3 regions of the Leifsonia sp. Y878 genome follow, and region 2 is predicted to be linked to each of the others. Evidence: predicted binding sites of a transcription regulator. Region 2 holds the regulator's gene; each other region holds the start of a gene.

Region 1 (5,216 bases), 570 kb from region 2:
CTCGGCGAAAACGTGCGATATTCAGCGCTGCCAACGTGCGTGCAGTGCGCTGGACGCTCACCGCGACCAGCGTTCCGGCCAGCAGTGTTCCCGCATGTCGAATCACGAGATTGACGCCGACAGAGACGCCCAGATCGTTCACGGAGGCCCAATAGATCGTGATCGCAGCCATGGCGGCGTACCCGAACCATGCCAACCCCCCACGACCGCGGAGCGCCATCACGAGGAGCACCATGGTGATAGCACCGAGATGCCACTGCGAAAACGGATTGCTGGTGCTGGTCGGCAGCTGGAAGAACCTGAGCAGCATCGTGACGGCGCAGAGTGCCAGGATGACCCACGCACGTTTCACGGGCATCCGGATGCCCACATCTCCCATCAGCCCATATGCAGCCAGGGCCGCCGCAATGAAGGCGGGGATTTCCAGCACCAGCCCAGCGCGCGGATCGTCGTCGGTAAACGCCAGTACCGCGTGCACCGCGATGAAGAAGACCAGGATCACTCGCGCCGTCGGCAGCGAGATGCCCAGCATCTCAAAGGTCGAGCTGGGCTCAGTACCAGCGGATGCCTCGGCGCTGGCAGCTGGTCCCTCGGCGTGAGGCGCGGCCTTCTGGCCTGCTGATCTCAGCTTGCTGCCGACCATGAGACCTCCACCTCAGTGCCCTGTCCCGGTTGCGTGCGCACCAGAGCAGCTCCCCCGTTCACGCGCTGCATGCGACCAATAATGCTCTGGGCGATTCCGAGACGCTCAGCCGGAACTGCCGACAGGTCGAAACCGACACCGTCGTCGCTGACCGTGATGCGCAGCCCTGAACCGGACATCTGTGCCACGATCGTGCGCCGTACCGGACGGCTCAGCGTTCCCTGGGCGCTGGCGAGCGAATTACGGATGGCCTCACTGACCGCGCCGAGCATCGCGGTGGCAGCCGCGGAGGGAATCACGCTCGAATCGACGATGTCGTGGCGGAGGACACTCTCCTCGTCGAGGTCTTTCACCGCTGTCACCAGCCGAGCAACGAAGTCATCCCCGCGCACTGTCCGGTCAAGGTGCGGCACACCGAGCGCGTCGAGCTGGGCGAGCGTTGAGGAGGCATGCCTCGACAGCACATCGCTCGGCACGGCACTGCGCCCCGCGAGCAGCAGGGTGGAGATGACGCTGTCGTGCACGATGGCATCGATATTCAGGCGTTCCTGTTTGCGCGACACCCTGGCAGCTCGTTCCGCATAATCACGGCGCGCGGCAACAACCGCGGCGTCGAGCCGTGCAGCCGCAAGCTTGGTCGACAGCGCGAGTCCAACGACGACGGAGACCAGGAGCAGCGAATAGAGAGCATCCTCGAAACCGGTGAGCGCAGCATTCGGCTGCGCCGACGCTCGCCCCCTGATCACCCCACCGAGTGCGCACATGATGCCGGCGTAGCCCCAGATGATCCGTGTATCGCGGGTGACGGCCACAACGCAGAGCGCCGGCAGCCCCGTGAACGTGATGATCCACGGCACGTCGGCATCGGCCGGAAACCGCCCGCCCGGAAACGCGAACGCGGCAACAACGGCGAAGAAGAAGGTGCTGGCGCTCACCATGGCCAGTGTCCGCATCACGGAAATCGGCGCCCACTGTGACATCACGCCAAGGGCGAGAGGAATACCGAGTACCAGCAACCACACGGCGATCGCCGTCGCAGCCGGGTACACGCTGAACTGCGCGAAGACCGATGTCACGGAGAGACCGCCGAACACCAGGGCGATCAAGCCGATCGCGGCGTATAGCGTGCGCGTCATCCGCTCTGTTGCTGTTCCCGTCACCCGCCGGGCTCGACGCTGGCGGCCAGATCGACGCGGTCGACGATATGAAGCGGCCGCAGCCGGGCCGGTCACCGCTGGCCAGGCATGGGCAGGATGCCGTCCTCCAGCGCTCGCTTATACAGGTCGATCTTGGTACTCGCCGGCCGACCGACCCGCTCGTACTTTGACCGGACGCGACGAATGTAGTCAACAACGGTCAGCTCTGACAGCCCGGTGCGGCTGGCAACCAGCGGAGCTTTCGCCCCCGCCGCGTACAGCGACAGGACTTCCCGCTCTCGGGGGCTCAATGCGGCATCCGCCAGGTCGGGATCTCCGTCCAGGGCTGCGGCCCACTCCGTGGACAGGATGGGCTCCCCCGATGCCGCCCTGGCCACGGCGTCAAGCAGCACGGCTGTCGGCTCAGATTTGCGCACGACGCCCAGTACCCCGCCCCGCGCAGCAGCACGCATCAGGTTCGCGTCGTCTCCGCCCGTGAACGCCAGCACCTGGGCACCGCTCGCGCGGAGTCGCTCTACGTTGTCGGACACCATCGACCCGTCGGACAGACGAAGATCAAGGATGACGAGGTCAACGCCTTCCATGGCAGCCCTGGACTCAAGCAGGTTCGTCACACTGTCCGTTGTCGCCACCACGACGATGTCGGGGATGGTCGAAAACAGATCCGCGAAACCTCTCACCACTATCTCGTGGTCGTCGATCAGAGCCACACGGAAACTGGCCATCAGGTCTTCCCTCCTGCGCGTCGTGACACCCACATGCCACGGATGCGACACTCCGTTGCACTCAACCTAGGGCACGATGGCCACCAGCTCACAGCGGGAGACGGAGAATGTCTGGGCAGGAGACGACGTGTCGGCCCTACGACGCCCGGCGGCGATCGTTCAGGATGCCGCCGCTCTCTTCGAGATAACAGGCTCCACAGAGCGATTCGTACGTGACCATGTCGCCGTCGATCGCAACCTGGTTGCCGTCGAAAACGAATCGTTCGTTGATCTTCCGGCCGTTGAACACAGCCTTACGCCCGCAGCGGCAGATCGTCTTCAGCTCTTCGAGGCTGTGCGCGATCTCCAGGAGACGGCGGCTGCCAGGGAATGCGACAGTCTGGAAATCGGTGCGGATGCCGTAGGCAAGCACCGGAACATTCTCCAGGATTGCGATTCGCAGCAGGTCGTCGACCTGTTGCTCTGTAAAGAACTGGGCCTCGTCGACGAGCAATGCGCTGACGTCGAGCCCCGTGGTCGCGAGCACACCCTGGCGGTGAGTCTGAAACAGGGCGTAGACGTTGGCGGTCGGCGACATGAGGAAATCGACGTCGCGAGTCACTCCGAGGCGAGACACGATATGGGTATCACCCCTGGTGTCGATCGACGGCTTTGCGAGCAGCACGCGATGACCACGTTCTTCGTAGTTATATGCGGCCTGCAGCATGGAAGTGCTCTTCCCGCTGTTCATCGCTCCGTATCGGAAATAGAGTTTCGCCATTTGCGAATGCTGTCCGTTCTGGGTTGTGGGTGCTCGCGCGCGCCGCCGGTGCCAGGCAGCCCGTTTTACATTACTCGATCCCCCTTGAGCTCACCTTGCTTAAGATTCGAAGATGTGTTCGAATTGGACAATGAGATGGAGCAGCCAGGAACTACAGACAGAGCAGGCGGGCACCCTGCCGGGTCTTGCCAGGCTCAACAACCTGGTGCGCAGCGTTCAGACGCCGGAGTTTGCCGGCATCACTTTTCACGAGGTGCTCGCGAAGTCTGCGCTCAATCGGGTGCCAGGGCAGAGCGCCATGCCCTTCGGCTGGACGATCAATCCATATCGCGGCTGTTCGCACGCCTGCACATACTGTTTCGCGCGTCCAACACACACGTACCTTGATCTGGACTCAGGGGCCGACTTCGACAACGAGATCATCGTCAAGGTCAACGTCGCTGAGGTGCTCCGCACCGAGCTGGCCAAGCAGTCGTGGGGCAGACAGGGCGTGGCTCTCGGCACCAACACGGATCCGTACCAGCGCGCAGAGGGCCGCTACCGGCTCATGCCGGGCATCATCGCGGCCCTTGCCCACTCGGGGACGCCATTCAGCATCCTGACCAAGGGCACATTGCTCCGCCGCGACCTCGACCTGATCGCTGAGGCCGCAGAGCATGTTCCGGTGGATCTCGCCATGTCGATCGCCATCTACGACGACGAGCTGCAGCAGTCGGTAGAGCCAGGCACGCCAACGACCAAGGCCAGGCTTGCGACGGTGACCGCCGTCAGGGAGCGAGGGCTCGAGTGCTCGGTGTTCCTCATGCCGATCCTGCCGTTCCTCACCGACACCAAGGCGCATCTCGACGACGCCCTGCGCCAGGCGAAGGCCGCGGGAGCAACATCGGTGGTCTACACCGCGCTGCACCTGCGGAGCGGCGTCAAGGACTGGTACATGAGCTGGCTGGCGCGCGAGCACCCTGAACTGGTCACCCGCTATCAGGAGCTGTACCGCACGGGAGCGTACGCCCCCAAGGACTACCGCACCTGGCTGGCCGCACGCATCAAGCCGCTCATTCGCGCCAACGGGCTTGAGCGCAGGCACGAGCAGCGGATGCCTGACGTTCGGTCGTCAGCGCTCGGCGGGATGCGAGACGCCAACGGTGAGCGTCGCGCAGCGTTGCTGAACTCGATGTCGCCGAACTCAGTGTCGCTCATTGCGGAGGAGTTGCCCCCAGAGCTATCGCCGACGCTGTTCTGAGATTATGCGGGCAGGTGCAGCGCTGCTGCGGTTGCGGCCAGCGACGCCGCTGCCGCCTCCGGATTGCGGGACAGCGTCGTACCGAGGCTCGGCACCATCTCCTTCAGCTGCAGCTCCCACTCGACGTACTCCTCAGGGAAGCACCGCTTGAGCAGGTCGACCATGATCGGGGCGGCTGTTGATGCTCCCGGCGATGCCCCAAGCAGACCGGCAATGCTTCCGTCGGACGCCGTGATGACCTCGGTGCCGAACTGCAGCACGCCCCCCTGCTTGGCATCCTTCTTCATGACCTGCACACGCTGGCCGGCCGTGATCAGTTCCCAGTCGGCGAGCTTGGCCGTCGGCATGAATTCCTGCAGGGCCTTCAGCTTCTTCTGGCGCGTGGCGACGAGTTCTCCGGCGAGATACTTCATCAGGTCGAAATTGTGCCTGGCGACCGCGAGCATCGGACCGATGTTGTGGGCGCGAATGGAGAACGGCAGATCGAACCAGGTGCTGGTTTTCAGGAACTTGGGCGTGAAACCGGCGTACGGACCGAACAACAGCGATGCCTCGCCGTTCACGACACGGGTGTCGAGGTGCGGAACAGACATGGGCGGGGCGCCAACGGCCGCCTTGCCGTAGACCTTTGCCTGGTGCTTCGCCACGATGTCTGGGTTGCTGGTTTTCAAGAACTGACCACTGATGGGGA
Region 2 (5,216 bases):
TGACCAGGCCCGTCATCGTCGGCCCGGTCACGCTGCTGGCCCTCAGCAAGCCCAGCGATGAGGCCCCAAAGGGCTTCGTGCCGCTCTCGCGACTCGACGACCTGATCCCGGTCTACGCCGCGCTGCTCGCCCGTCTGGCGGATGCCGGTGCACAGTGGGTGCAGCTCGACGAGCCGGCTCTCGTCAGCGAGAGCATCGAGGTTCCCCGCAGTGAGGTGTACGGGGCCGCCCAGTTCGCCTACTCGGTGCTCGGACGACTGGAACAGCGCCCCGCGATCTTCGTGGCCGCGCCGTATGGCAGCCTCGACGACGCCCTCCCCGTGCTCGCAGCGGCCCCCATCGAGGCGATCGGCCTCGACCTCGTTCGCGGGCAGGTGCCGGAAGCCGTGGCAGGCCTGGCCGACAAGGTACTTGTCGCCGGTGTGATCGACGGTCACAACATCTGGCGGGGCGACCTCGCCGCCGCTTTCAACACGGTGGCCGCTGTTGCCGAGCTCAGCCCGCGCGTCGCCGTGTCCACCTCGACGTCGCTGCTGCACGTGCCGCACGACGTTGAAGACGAGTCAGAGCTCGGCGACGACCTCAGCAGCTGGCTGGCCTTCGCCGACCAGAAGGTGGCGCAGGTGGCCACCCTGGCGCGGGGCCTCGCCGACGGCACGGCGGCGATTCAGGCTGAGTTGGATGCGGCATCCGCTGCCCTGGCCGCCCGCCTTGCCGCCCCTGGCGTGCGTGACGGTGCCGTGCGCACCCGCGCAGCCGGCCTGACAGACGCGGACTTCAACCGCGGCGACTACGCCGCGAGGGTCACAGCACAGGACGCGGCTCTCGAGCTGCCGTTCCTGCCGACCACCACGATCGGGTCGTTCCCGCAGACCGGAGAGATTCGGCGCGCCAGGGCCCAGTTGAACAAGGACGAGCTGACCCTCGAGGAATACACCGCCCTCATGCGTGCAGAGATCGCCAGGGTCGTCGAGCTGCAGGAAGAAATCGGCCTCGATGTTCTCGTGCACGGTGAGCCGGAGCGCAACGACATGGTGCAGTACTTCGCTGAGAACCTCGACGGTTTCGCTGTCACCCAGAACGGTTGGGTGCAGTCGTACGGCAGCCGCTGCACGCGCCCGTCGATCCTCTGGGGCGACGTGTCGCGCCCGAAGCCGATCACCGTCGACTGGTCGGTCTACACGCAGTCGCTCACCGAGAAGCCCGTCAAGGGAATGCTCACCGGACCGGTGACCATCCTGGCGTGGTCGTTCGTGCGCGACGACCAGCCCCTCGGCGAGACGGCCCGACAAGTGGCGTTGGCCCTCCGCGACGAGATCGGTGATCTCGAGGCCGCCGGCATCAAGATTGTGCAGGTGGATGAGCCTGCCCTGCGCGAGCTGCTCCCGCTCAAGAAGAAGAACCAGGCCGACTACCTTGACTGGTCTGTGGGCTCCTTCAAGCTGGCGACCGCCGGTGTGGCTGCCGTCACGCAGATCCACACCCACCTCTGTTACTCGGAGTTCGGGGTCGTCATCGATGCCATCCGCAACCTGGATGCCGATGTCACCAGCATCGAGGCCGCCCGGTCGCGCATGGAGGTCGTCAGCGACATCCAGAGCAGCGGATTCGACCACGGCATTGGGCCTGGCGTGTACGACATCCACTCGCCTCGCGTGCCGAGCGTGACAGAGGTCACTGAGTTGATCAATCGGGCGCTGGAGTCGATCCCCGGCCGACAGGTCTGGATCAACCCTGACTGCGGCCTGAAGACCCGCGGCTACGACGAGACGGTCGACTCGCTCCGCAACATCCTGGAGGCGACGCGCGCCGTGCGCGCCGCGTCAGAGGTCGCTGTCTCCGCGTAATCGCGGCGGTGGCGCGGCCACACATGGAAATGGTCCCGGCTGGAATTCCAGCCGGGACCATGTGTCGTTGGTCGAGGAGCGAGCGTCAGCGGGTGTCTCGAGACCTCGCCGGTGCTGGTTTCGAGACGGCCCTGGCGGGCCTCCAGAAGCAGCGGTATTAGGCAGCAGCGGGATTAGACGGAGCGGAGTACCGCGACGACCTTGCCGAGGATCTCGGCGAAGTCACCGACGATGGGCTCGAAGTTGCTGTTGCGGGGGAGTAGCCAGGTGTGGCCGTCGCGCTGCCTGAAGACCTTGACCGTTGCCTCATTGTCGAGCATGGCGGCGACGATCTCGCCATTCTCTGCCGTCTTCTGCTGGCGCACGACAACCCAGTCGCCGTCGCAGATGGCGGCGTCGATCATTGATTCGCCGACGACCTTGAGCATGAACAAGTCACCCTTGCCCACCAGCTGGCGGGGGAGCGGGAAGATCTCGTCGATCTGCTGGTCGGCCGTGATGGGGATGCCGGCAGCAATGCGGCCGACGAGCGGCACCATTGCGGCGTCACCGATCTGGGCGCTGGGGAAGCCCTCCTGCTCGGCGATGGTCGCATCTTCCGGCGCCTGCGGGATCTCGATCAGAATCTCGAGGGCGCGGGGACGGTTCGGGTCACGGCGGAGGTATCCACTGAGCTCCAGCTGGTTGAGCTGGTGCGTCACGCTCGACAGCGACGCGAGTCCGACGGCATCGCCGATCTCGCGCATGCTCGGCGGGTAGCCGCGCTGGCTCACTGAGCGCTGGATGAAGTCGAGGATAGCCAGCTGCTTCTCGCTCAGGCTCTTCCGTCGCCTGGTGCCGCTCGCGCCAACCTTGTCGTTCTTGTTGCGTGAACTGCTGGTGTCTTGCGTCACTGTCCTCGCCTCTCATGCCTGTGGTGCGCTGTGCGAATGGCACGTCCGCTTGAATGTCGGTGGTGTCTGGTTGAGTACAACCGAACAATCGAAACTGTATCTGGCACACCCCTATTCGGCAAACGTTTGTTCGAGTGTGTCGCACATTTCTTTTTGGTAACAACCGCACACATGCTTGATTGTTCGAATAATCGAATATATATTCGGAACATAGATTCGTACCTGGCTCTCCCGGCCGAGAGCCGGGTACGTCCTTACCTGGAGGTTCGACATGAACGCAGTAGTGTGCATCGGAACACGTTCCACCGTCTCGCCCTTTGGCGGGGTACCCACAGCAACACCAATCACACCAGCCACAACCCCACGTCCCGTCGTGGCGACAACTCGCCTGCGTCTGACGCGGCGGGGTCGCGTCGTCTTCACGACGCTCGCAGCCGCTCCTCTTGTTGCGGCGGCATTCTTCCTTGCCCTGAGCGGTGGCGTTGCAGAGGCCTCAGGGGCCGGCACGGCCTCCGGTGCGGCCGACTTCGCCTACATCACGATCTCCGCGGGGGAGACCCTCTGGGAAGTTGCCGAATCACTGGCACCCGCCGCCGACCCGCGTGACGTCATTGCCGACATCGTCAACCTCAACCAACTGGCGAGTGAAGACGTGCAGCCCGGCCAGCGGCTGGCTCTGCCTGCGTCCTTCTAGGCGCGACGTTTCGCCGGGCGGCATCGCCTGGTGCGCCGCCACGCTTAGCTGAGAGGTGCTCTCACCTCCCAACGGTAAAGTTGGGCGAGTGACCAGCCTCGATGACCTTCCCCTTCGCGATGACCTCCGTGGTCAGACCCCATACGGCGCTCCGCAGAAGAGCGTCCCCGTTGCCCTCAACGTCAACGAGAACACGCACCCCATCCCAGAGGCTGTCGCGCATGACATCGTCGCGTCACTGGCCCGTGCGATCCTGACGGTCAATCGTTACCCAGACCGCGAGTTCACCGAACTGCGGGACGGTCTGGCTCGCTACCTCGGTCACGGCCTCACCCGCGACAACATCTGGGCGGCGAACGGCTCCAACGAGGTTCTCCAGCAGGTGCTGCAGGCGTTCGGCGGGCCTGGGCGAACGGTGCTCGGCTTCGCTCCCACCTATTCGATGTACTCGATTCTCGCGTCGGGCACCGGCACCCGCTGGGTAGCCGGCGACCGCGATGCCGATTTCGAGCTCTCTCCTGAGACTGCTGCCGACTGGGTGCAGCGCACGAATCCCGATCTGGTGTTCCTGTGCTCGCCGAACAACCCGACGGGTACCCCCCTTTCTCTCGACACCATCGAAGCGGTCTACAACGCCACCACCGGCATCGTCGTGGTTGATGAGGCCTATGCAGAGTTCGCGCCGGTCGGTGCGGCCAGTGCGTTGACACTGTTGCCGGGCCGGGAGCGCCTGTTGGTGTCTCGCACGATGAGCAAGGCGTTCGCATTTGCCGGTGCTCGCGTCGGCTATCTGGCCGCCGATCCGGCCGTCGCCGATGCGCTCCGCCTGGTGCGCCTGCCGTACCACCTGTCCGCGCTCACGCAGGCCGCCGCGAATGCCGCGCTCGCCCACTCCGGCGAGATGCTCGCCATGGTCGACGAGATCAGGGGACAGCGCGACCGCCTGGTCGTTGAGCTGGAGAAGCTCGGGTATGCGCCGCACCGCAGCTGGAGCAACTTCGTGCTGTTCGGCGGTGTGAAGGACCCGCACGCGACGTTCCTCGCGCTGTTGGATGAAGGCATCCTGATTCGTGACGTGGGAATCCCGAACCACCTGCGGGTGACGGCGGGGACCGAGGCGGAGACATCTGCCTTCCTAGACGCAATCGCGCGTGTCGACGCGCCCGAAGCCCAATAAACTAGCGACATGAGCTCACTTCCTGTCGCCTCGCACCGCACCGCTACCCTGCAGCGGAAGACGAGCGAGTCCAGCATCGTTCTCTCGATCGACCTCGACGGAACGGGTGTCAGTGACATTCACACGTCTGTGCCGTTCTACGACCACCTGCTGACCGCCTTCGCGAAGCACTCGCTGACCGACCTCACCGTGACAGCGGATGGCGACACCGACATCGACGTGCACCACACCGTGGAAGACATCGGCATCGTGCTCGGCCAGGCCATCAAGCAGGCCCTCGGGGACAAGGCAGGCATCTCCCGCTACGGCGACGCACTGGTTCCCCTCGATGAGGCGCTCGTGCAGGCCGTCGTCGACATCTCCGGCCGTCCATACCTCGTGCACACCGGCGAGCCTGCCGGGTTCGAATTCCACCTCATCGGTGGGCACTTCACCGGGTCGATGGTGCGCCACGTCTTCGAGGCCATTACCTACAACGCCGGCCTGACCGTGCACGTCACCGTGCAGGGCGGCCGCGACCCCCACCACATCGCCGAGGCGGAGTTCAAGGCGTTCGCGCGCGCATTCCGCCAGGCGAAGGCCCTCGACCCGCTTGTCGTCGGTGT
Region 3 (5,216 bases), 180 kb from region 2:
GTCGTGGCCTAGTACCGAGTCGAGTCGAGTCGAGCCGCTGCCACTCCAACTCCCATTCCCGTTTCCGTTCCCGTTTCCGTTCCCGTTTCCGTTCCCGTTCTGGTTCCGGTTCCGGTCCCGGTTCCGGTTCACGATGGTGGGCGCTTGCTCGGCATCGGGATCGGAGACTGGCCCGGGTCGATAGCTCTGGGTGGAATCAGCCAGTAGTTGTTGCCGTCGCGGGTTATGTGCCAATGATTGTTGTGCAGGAGCAAATGGTGTCCGCGGCAGAGAAGTACTCCGTCTGCGATGTCGGTCTTGCCGTTGTCGGCACCCCAATGGTCGATGTGGTGTGCTTCAGTCCAGGAAGTGGGTCTGTCGCAACCAGGCCATCGGCAGCCTCCGTCGCGAGCAGCAAGCCCGATGCGCTGCCTCTCGGTGAAGAGGCGTTGGTTGCGCCCGACGTTCACGCATTGCCCGTCGTCATCGAACTTGATGCCTGTGTAGCCTGCGCACAGGAGTCGCTCGACGGTTTCCATCGAGACTGGGTCGGGATGGCCCTCGATCGTCCCGTGGCCAGCCCGCTCTGTGTCACTGCTGCCAGTGCCAGTGCCAGTGCCAGTGCCAGTGCCAGTGCCAGTGCCAGTGCCACTTCCTATGCCTGTGCGAGCACCACCACCACCACCATCATCATCATCACCACCGCCGCTCCCGTGGGACTGGTGTTCATGCAGTGCCTTCTCGGTGACAAGGATCCTGACGGTTGGACGGCGGCCGAAGAACACGGTGTTCGGATCGGCTTCAACAGCGATCTGAAGCAGAGCGAGAATGGTGTCGGCCGCGATCTGCTCGGTCGAACGCTCGTCGTTGCGGAGCTCTTGAGCGCGTTCGGCCAGTTCTTTGTCGACGAACCGGGGTCCGCCGCGTCGCGGTGAGGTGGCCTCGTCGATGATCGTTTCGACCAGGCGTCCATCTTCAGGGGAGAGCAGCGCGGAGACGCGATACATGCCGTCTGGCTGCTTCCAAATGCGGAAGCTGCGCGCGTCGCGTTGAGTTCTCTCACGGCGAGCGATGCCATCGGCGTCGAGCTCGTCGCGCAGGTGGCGAGCCCGGCGAAGCAGCTGGTCGGCGTTCAACGTGCCGGCCTCGTCCTGCAAGAACCGCGCTGCTGCGGCAAGCTTCTCTGCGGGAACCCCGGGGTCGATGTCGCCCAAGCCCTTTCGGATCGCATCCGCTGCGTCCACAGAGAGTGCGCCGGTGCGCACGGCTCCCGCAACGCTTGCCAGCCAGGGCAACTCCGCGAACGGTGAACCTGGATCCTGCTGTTGGAGCTCTTCGGCAGCCTCGGTCTGGTTCAGCAGTGTGCCGACGGCGACAAGTTTCGCGGCATCCGTTCGCGTGCCACCGGACGTCGCCTGGATCATCGCTTCGGGGGTGAGGAAACCATTGCGCTGCGCAAGGCCCGCATAGCCAAGATCGTGGCTCGAACGACGAGCGATCTCACCTGCCATCCAGGCGGCGTATCGGTCGACGTGTCGGCGGAGCGCCGTAATCTGATCCTGGCCCTGCATCAACCGGGTGTCGCTATGCGCGGCGAAGGATGCCGCACAGTCACCGAGCTGGGCGACCTCCGTTGCGACGTTCACCAGTTGCTCTGGGAGCTGCGCGATGGCCTGATCATGCGGGGGCGGTTGCTGCTGATACGGCAGCGGTGGGGCCTGCTGGCCCGGCCGCTCATCGACGAATGATTCCATACCTCCACACTAGAACTGAGGGAAACTTAGTTCTAGTGTCTTTCGGTAATCTGTGCAGAACTATCGAACAGGCGTTCTGTGGAGGAGGTGCCCTCGAACCCCGCTCCAGCCCGATGCCGAGAACAATCGGCCCCGAGAAGCCCCGAGAACAATCGGCCTCGAGAGCAACGGGCCCCCAGCGCAACCAGACCCCGCCGCCTACGCCGCGCGCACCTCGATCTCGCCCAGACCGGCATCCGCGCCGCCAAACACCAGGTGCCGGTTGGCCACCTTCTCGGTGAAGAACCTGTCGTGGCTGACAACCACAATCGCGCCGGGGAAGTGCAGCAGTGCTCGCTCCATCACCTGGGTGCTCGACATGTCGAGGTGGTTGGTCGGTTCATCGAGCAGCAGAACGGATGCGCCAGACAACAGGCACTGCGCCATCGCGACGCGTGCGCGCTGGCCTCCGGAGAGGTTGCCGATCTTCTGCTTGAGGTCTGCCTCTGAGAACTGGAACATCGCCAGGAACCTGTTCACCGATTTGCGCGTGGCGGTGAAGGCGAGGCTGCCCGGCAGCGCGTTCACGGCGTGGGTGACGGTGTCGTCAGGGTCGAGATCCGCGAGCATCTGGTTGTACGACACGACTCCGGAGCCGCTGGCCCAGCTGACCGTGCCGGCATCCGCTTTCTCTTCGCCGGTCAAGACCTTGAGCAGCGTCGACTTGCCGCTGCCGTTTGAGCCAAGCACCACGAAGCGGTTGCCGCGACGGATCTCAAATGTGAGGTCGTTGAACAGCGTCTTGGCGCCGTAGGACTTGCTGAGCGATTCGACGCGGCAGAGCACGTCCTTGATGTGCAGCCCGCCGTAGATCTCGGTGATGATCTGGTCGACGGGGCGTGGCGCACGCGACTTCTTGATCGTCGCCAGCTGGCTGCCGAGCTTGCGACTCGCCGCCTTTGTTGCCTCACGGCGATCGGCGATGCCCTCCGCTTCGAACGCCAGCAGCTCTGATTCGTGCACGAACTGCGCTTCAAGCGTCTTCAGCTTGAACTGCTTCTGCACCACGTATTCGCCGAAATTGCCCGGGTACTCATGCAGGTGGAAGTTCTCAACTTCGATGATGCGAGTGACAACGGCATCCAGGAATTTCCGGTCATGCGAGACGATGACTGCCGCGCCGCGGAAGTCGCGGAACCAGGCCTCAAGCCATTCGACGCCGGCGACATCGAGGAAGTTGGTGGGCTCGTCGAGCAGCAGCACGTCAGGGCGCTCCAGCAGGATCTTGGCGAGGGCCGCACGGTTGCGCCATCCGCCAGACAGCTCGTCGATAGCGCACACCCGGTGCGCCTCGTTGAAGCCGAGAGTGGTGAGCGCCGTGTCGATGCGGCGCGTGTAGTCCCAGCCGTCGAGGCGGTCCATGTCTTCGAACAGCTCGGCCTGGCGCATGATCAACCGGTCGAGTTCTGCGCCGCCAGACGGGTCGGCCGCAATCGCGACATCGATCGACGCCAGCTCGGCCTCGATCGCCTTGATGTCGACGAACAGCTCGTCGAGCACCTCGAGAATCGTTGCGGTGCCGTCGAGTTCGGAGAACTGGGAGAAGTACCCGATCTTCGTACCGGATTCCACGGTGACCGTGCCGGAGTCTGGCATCACCTGCTCAAGGATCAGCTTCAGGATCGTCGACTTGCCAGACCCGTTCTTGCCAATCATGCCAACTCGGTCGCCAGGCTCGAGCCGGAAAAAGGCTTCCCGCAAAATCTGTGTGTTCTCAAAACGGATGCTTACATCGTGCAGCCTGATCAGGCTCATTACTGCTGTCCTCTCGGGCGCAGGCTCTATGGTCTGCGGCCAGAGACGAGTCTACAAACCTCCGGTGCAGCGTGAGCTGGCAGTGATGACGATGTGGGGCTCGTCGGCCGGCATCCGCTCGGTGATCTTGTAGATCAGGAGGAGCGGACCGACCGCCGTGACGGTGTGGTACCCGCTGCCCGGATTCATGGTGGATGACGTCGACCAGCGCTTGGCCTCGTAGCGGCTGGAGAGTTCGTTCAGCCAGGCCAGCCGATCGAACTCGGCGGTGACGGTGATGGTGCGGGTGAAGGCCGCCTGCATCCCGCCGCCGCCATCCGGGCACGGTTCGGTCGTGCGTTCCTCCGTTGAGTGTGCGTGTGCCTCGGCCGGAAGCGAGTTTTCCATGGCATCTAGTTCGACGCTCACCTCCGCGGAGACTCCGGCTTCCGTCGTTGGGCGATCCGTCCGGGTGTTCAGGCTGACAGCGACCATTGCGGCCAGCAAGATGCCTACTGATGCAGCCAGAATCACGGTCGGCCGCCGGATCCAGTTGCGAGCGACAGTGCTGGCTTTATGTATTTCCCCCATGCCGGAAGACTAGACGAGAAGGGGATGCAGCCCTACCGGTTGTTCTATTACAACTAGAACAATAGGATGGACTCATGTTAGTTCGAGTCGATCCGTTCTCAGAGGTTCCCCTCTTTGAGCAGCTGTCAACGAGCATCCGTGCAGCAGCCATTGATGGGTCGCTGCAGGCAGGCGAACGACTTCCGTCCGCGCGAGAACTCGCGCACTCTCTCGACGTCAATCTGCACACCGTGTTGCGGGCGTATCAAACGCTCCGCGACGAGGGACTGATTGAACTGCGCCCCGGCAGGGGAGCGACCGTCACGGAGCGAGTGGCCGACTATGCCGGCCTGACCACAGCGGTCAGCTCGGTTGTCGCAGAGGCCCGCGCCGTTGGGGTGTCACGTTCGGCACTCCTGGCCATCATCAGAGAGGCATACCAATGACCGCAGCATCCGTATCCACGACCAGGCGCTTCGTCGTGATCGGGGGAGTCGTGCCGGTCGTGATCGCTCTCGCGTCGTCGATCCTGATGATCACGTGGATTCCAGACCTCCCCAACCCTGTCGCAACCCACTGGAACGGCTCCGGCCCCGACGGATTCGGTTCAGCGTGGGCTCTCGTTTTCATACCCCTCGGCATCACCGTCCTGTTCTGCGCGATCGCTCTCGGTTCCCTCTTGAGCGCGCGTTCCACCGGCCAGCCCGGCTTCAACCAGAAATTCGTTGTCGTGATGGGCGTGTGGCTCAGCGTTCTCCTGAGCGTCGGCGTCGCCGGTTCAGCCTGGATCCAGCGCGGGCTAGCGGATGCCGCTGACGCGGGCGATCCCGTCCTCTGGCTTCTCGCCGGCGCTGGCATCGGCCTCGTCGTCGCCGGCATCGCCTGGCTGCTGCTGCCCGCCGCCGATGACTCCCTCCCAGAGGGCGAAGAGCCGACAGCGATCCGGCTTGCTCCTGGTGAGCGCGTGGCCTGGTCACGCAGCGCGCGCATGGCCCCTGGTGTGCTCGTCTTGATCTCAGCGGTGATCCTGGTGGCATTGGTGTCGCTGATCGTCGCGGTTGTGACCTCAGGCGGCACTGCGCTCTTCGGAATGGCAACCCTCGTGCTCGTGCTGGTCCTCGCCGCGACGACTACGGTCTG

The links. The regulator LexA, encoded in region 2, represses DNA repair genes until DNA is damaged. The targets are predictions, from matches to a motif close to TCGAACANNTGTTCGA.
Region 1: the regulator LexA is predicted to act here: its motif matches at 3,392-3,407, upstream of AC25Y4_RS07710 (Rv2578c family radical SAM protein).
Region 3: the regulator LexA is predicted to act here: its motif matches at 1,797-1,812, upstream of AC25Y4_RS09405 (HNH endonuclease signature motif containing protein).

Annotation. Positions count from the first base shown of each region.
Region 1 covers NZ_JBYHFS010000002.1:302,724-307,939, reverse strand. The annotation lists gene AC25Y4_RS07730 (hypothetical protein) at 1-643, opposite strand, end outside; gene AC25Y4_RS07725 (sensor histidine kinase) at 625-1,803, opposite strand; gene AC25Y4_RS07720 (response regulator) at 1,872-2,525, opposite strand; gene AC25Y4_RS07715 (thymidine kinase) at 2,662-3,285, opposite strand; gene AC25Y4_RS07710 (Rv2578c family radical SAM protein) at 3,416-4,525, shown strand; gene AC25Y4_RS07705 (malate:quinone oxidoreductase) at 4,528-5,216, opposite strand, start outside.
Region 2 covers NZ_JBYHFS010000002.1:876,283-881,498, forward strand. The annotation lists gene metE (5-methyltetrahydropteroyltriglutamate--homocysteine S-methyltransferase) at 1-1,847, shown strand, start outside; gene lexA (transcriptional repressor LexA) at 2,021-2,740, opposite strand; gene AC25Y4_RS10265 (LysM peptidoglycan-binding domain-containing protein) at 3,114-3,434, shown strand; gene AC25Y4_RS10270 (histidinol-phosphate transaminase) at 3,523-4,611, shown strand; gene hisB (imidazoleglycerol-phosphate dehydratase HisB) at 4,621-5,216, shown strand, end outside.
Region 3 covers NZ_JBYHFS010000002.1:700,636-705,851, forward strand. The annotation lists gene AC25Y4_RS09400 (response regulator) at 1-12, shown strand, start outside; gene AC25Y4_RS09405 (HNH endonuclease signature motif containing protein) at 129-1,733, opposite strand; gene AC25Y4_RS09410 (ABC-F family ATP-binding cassette domain-containing protein) at 1,932-3,527, opposite strand; gene AC25Y4_RS09415 (hypothetical protein) at 3,579-4,097, opposite strand; gene AC25Y4_RS09420 (GntR family transcriptional regulator) at 4,172-4,522, shown strand; gene AC25Y4_RS09425 (DUF1648 domain-containing protein) at 4,519-5,216, shown strand, end outside.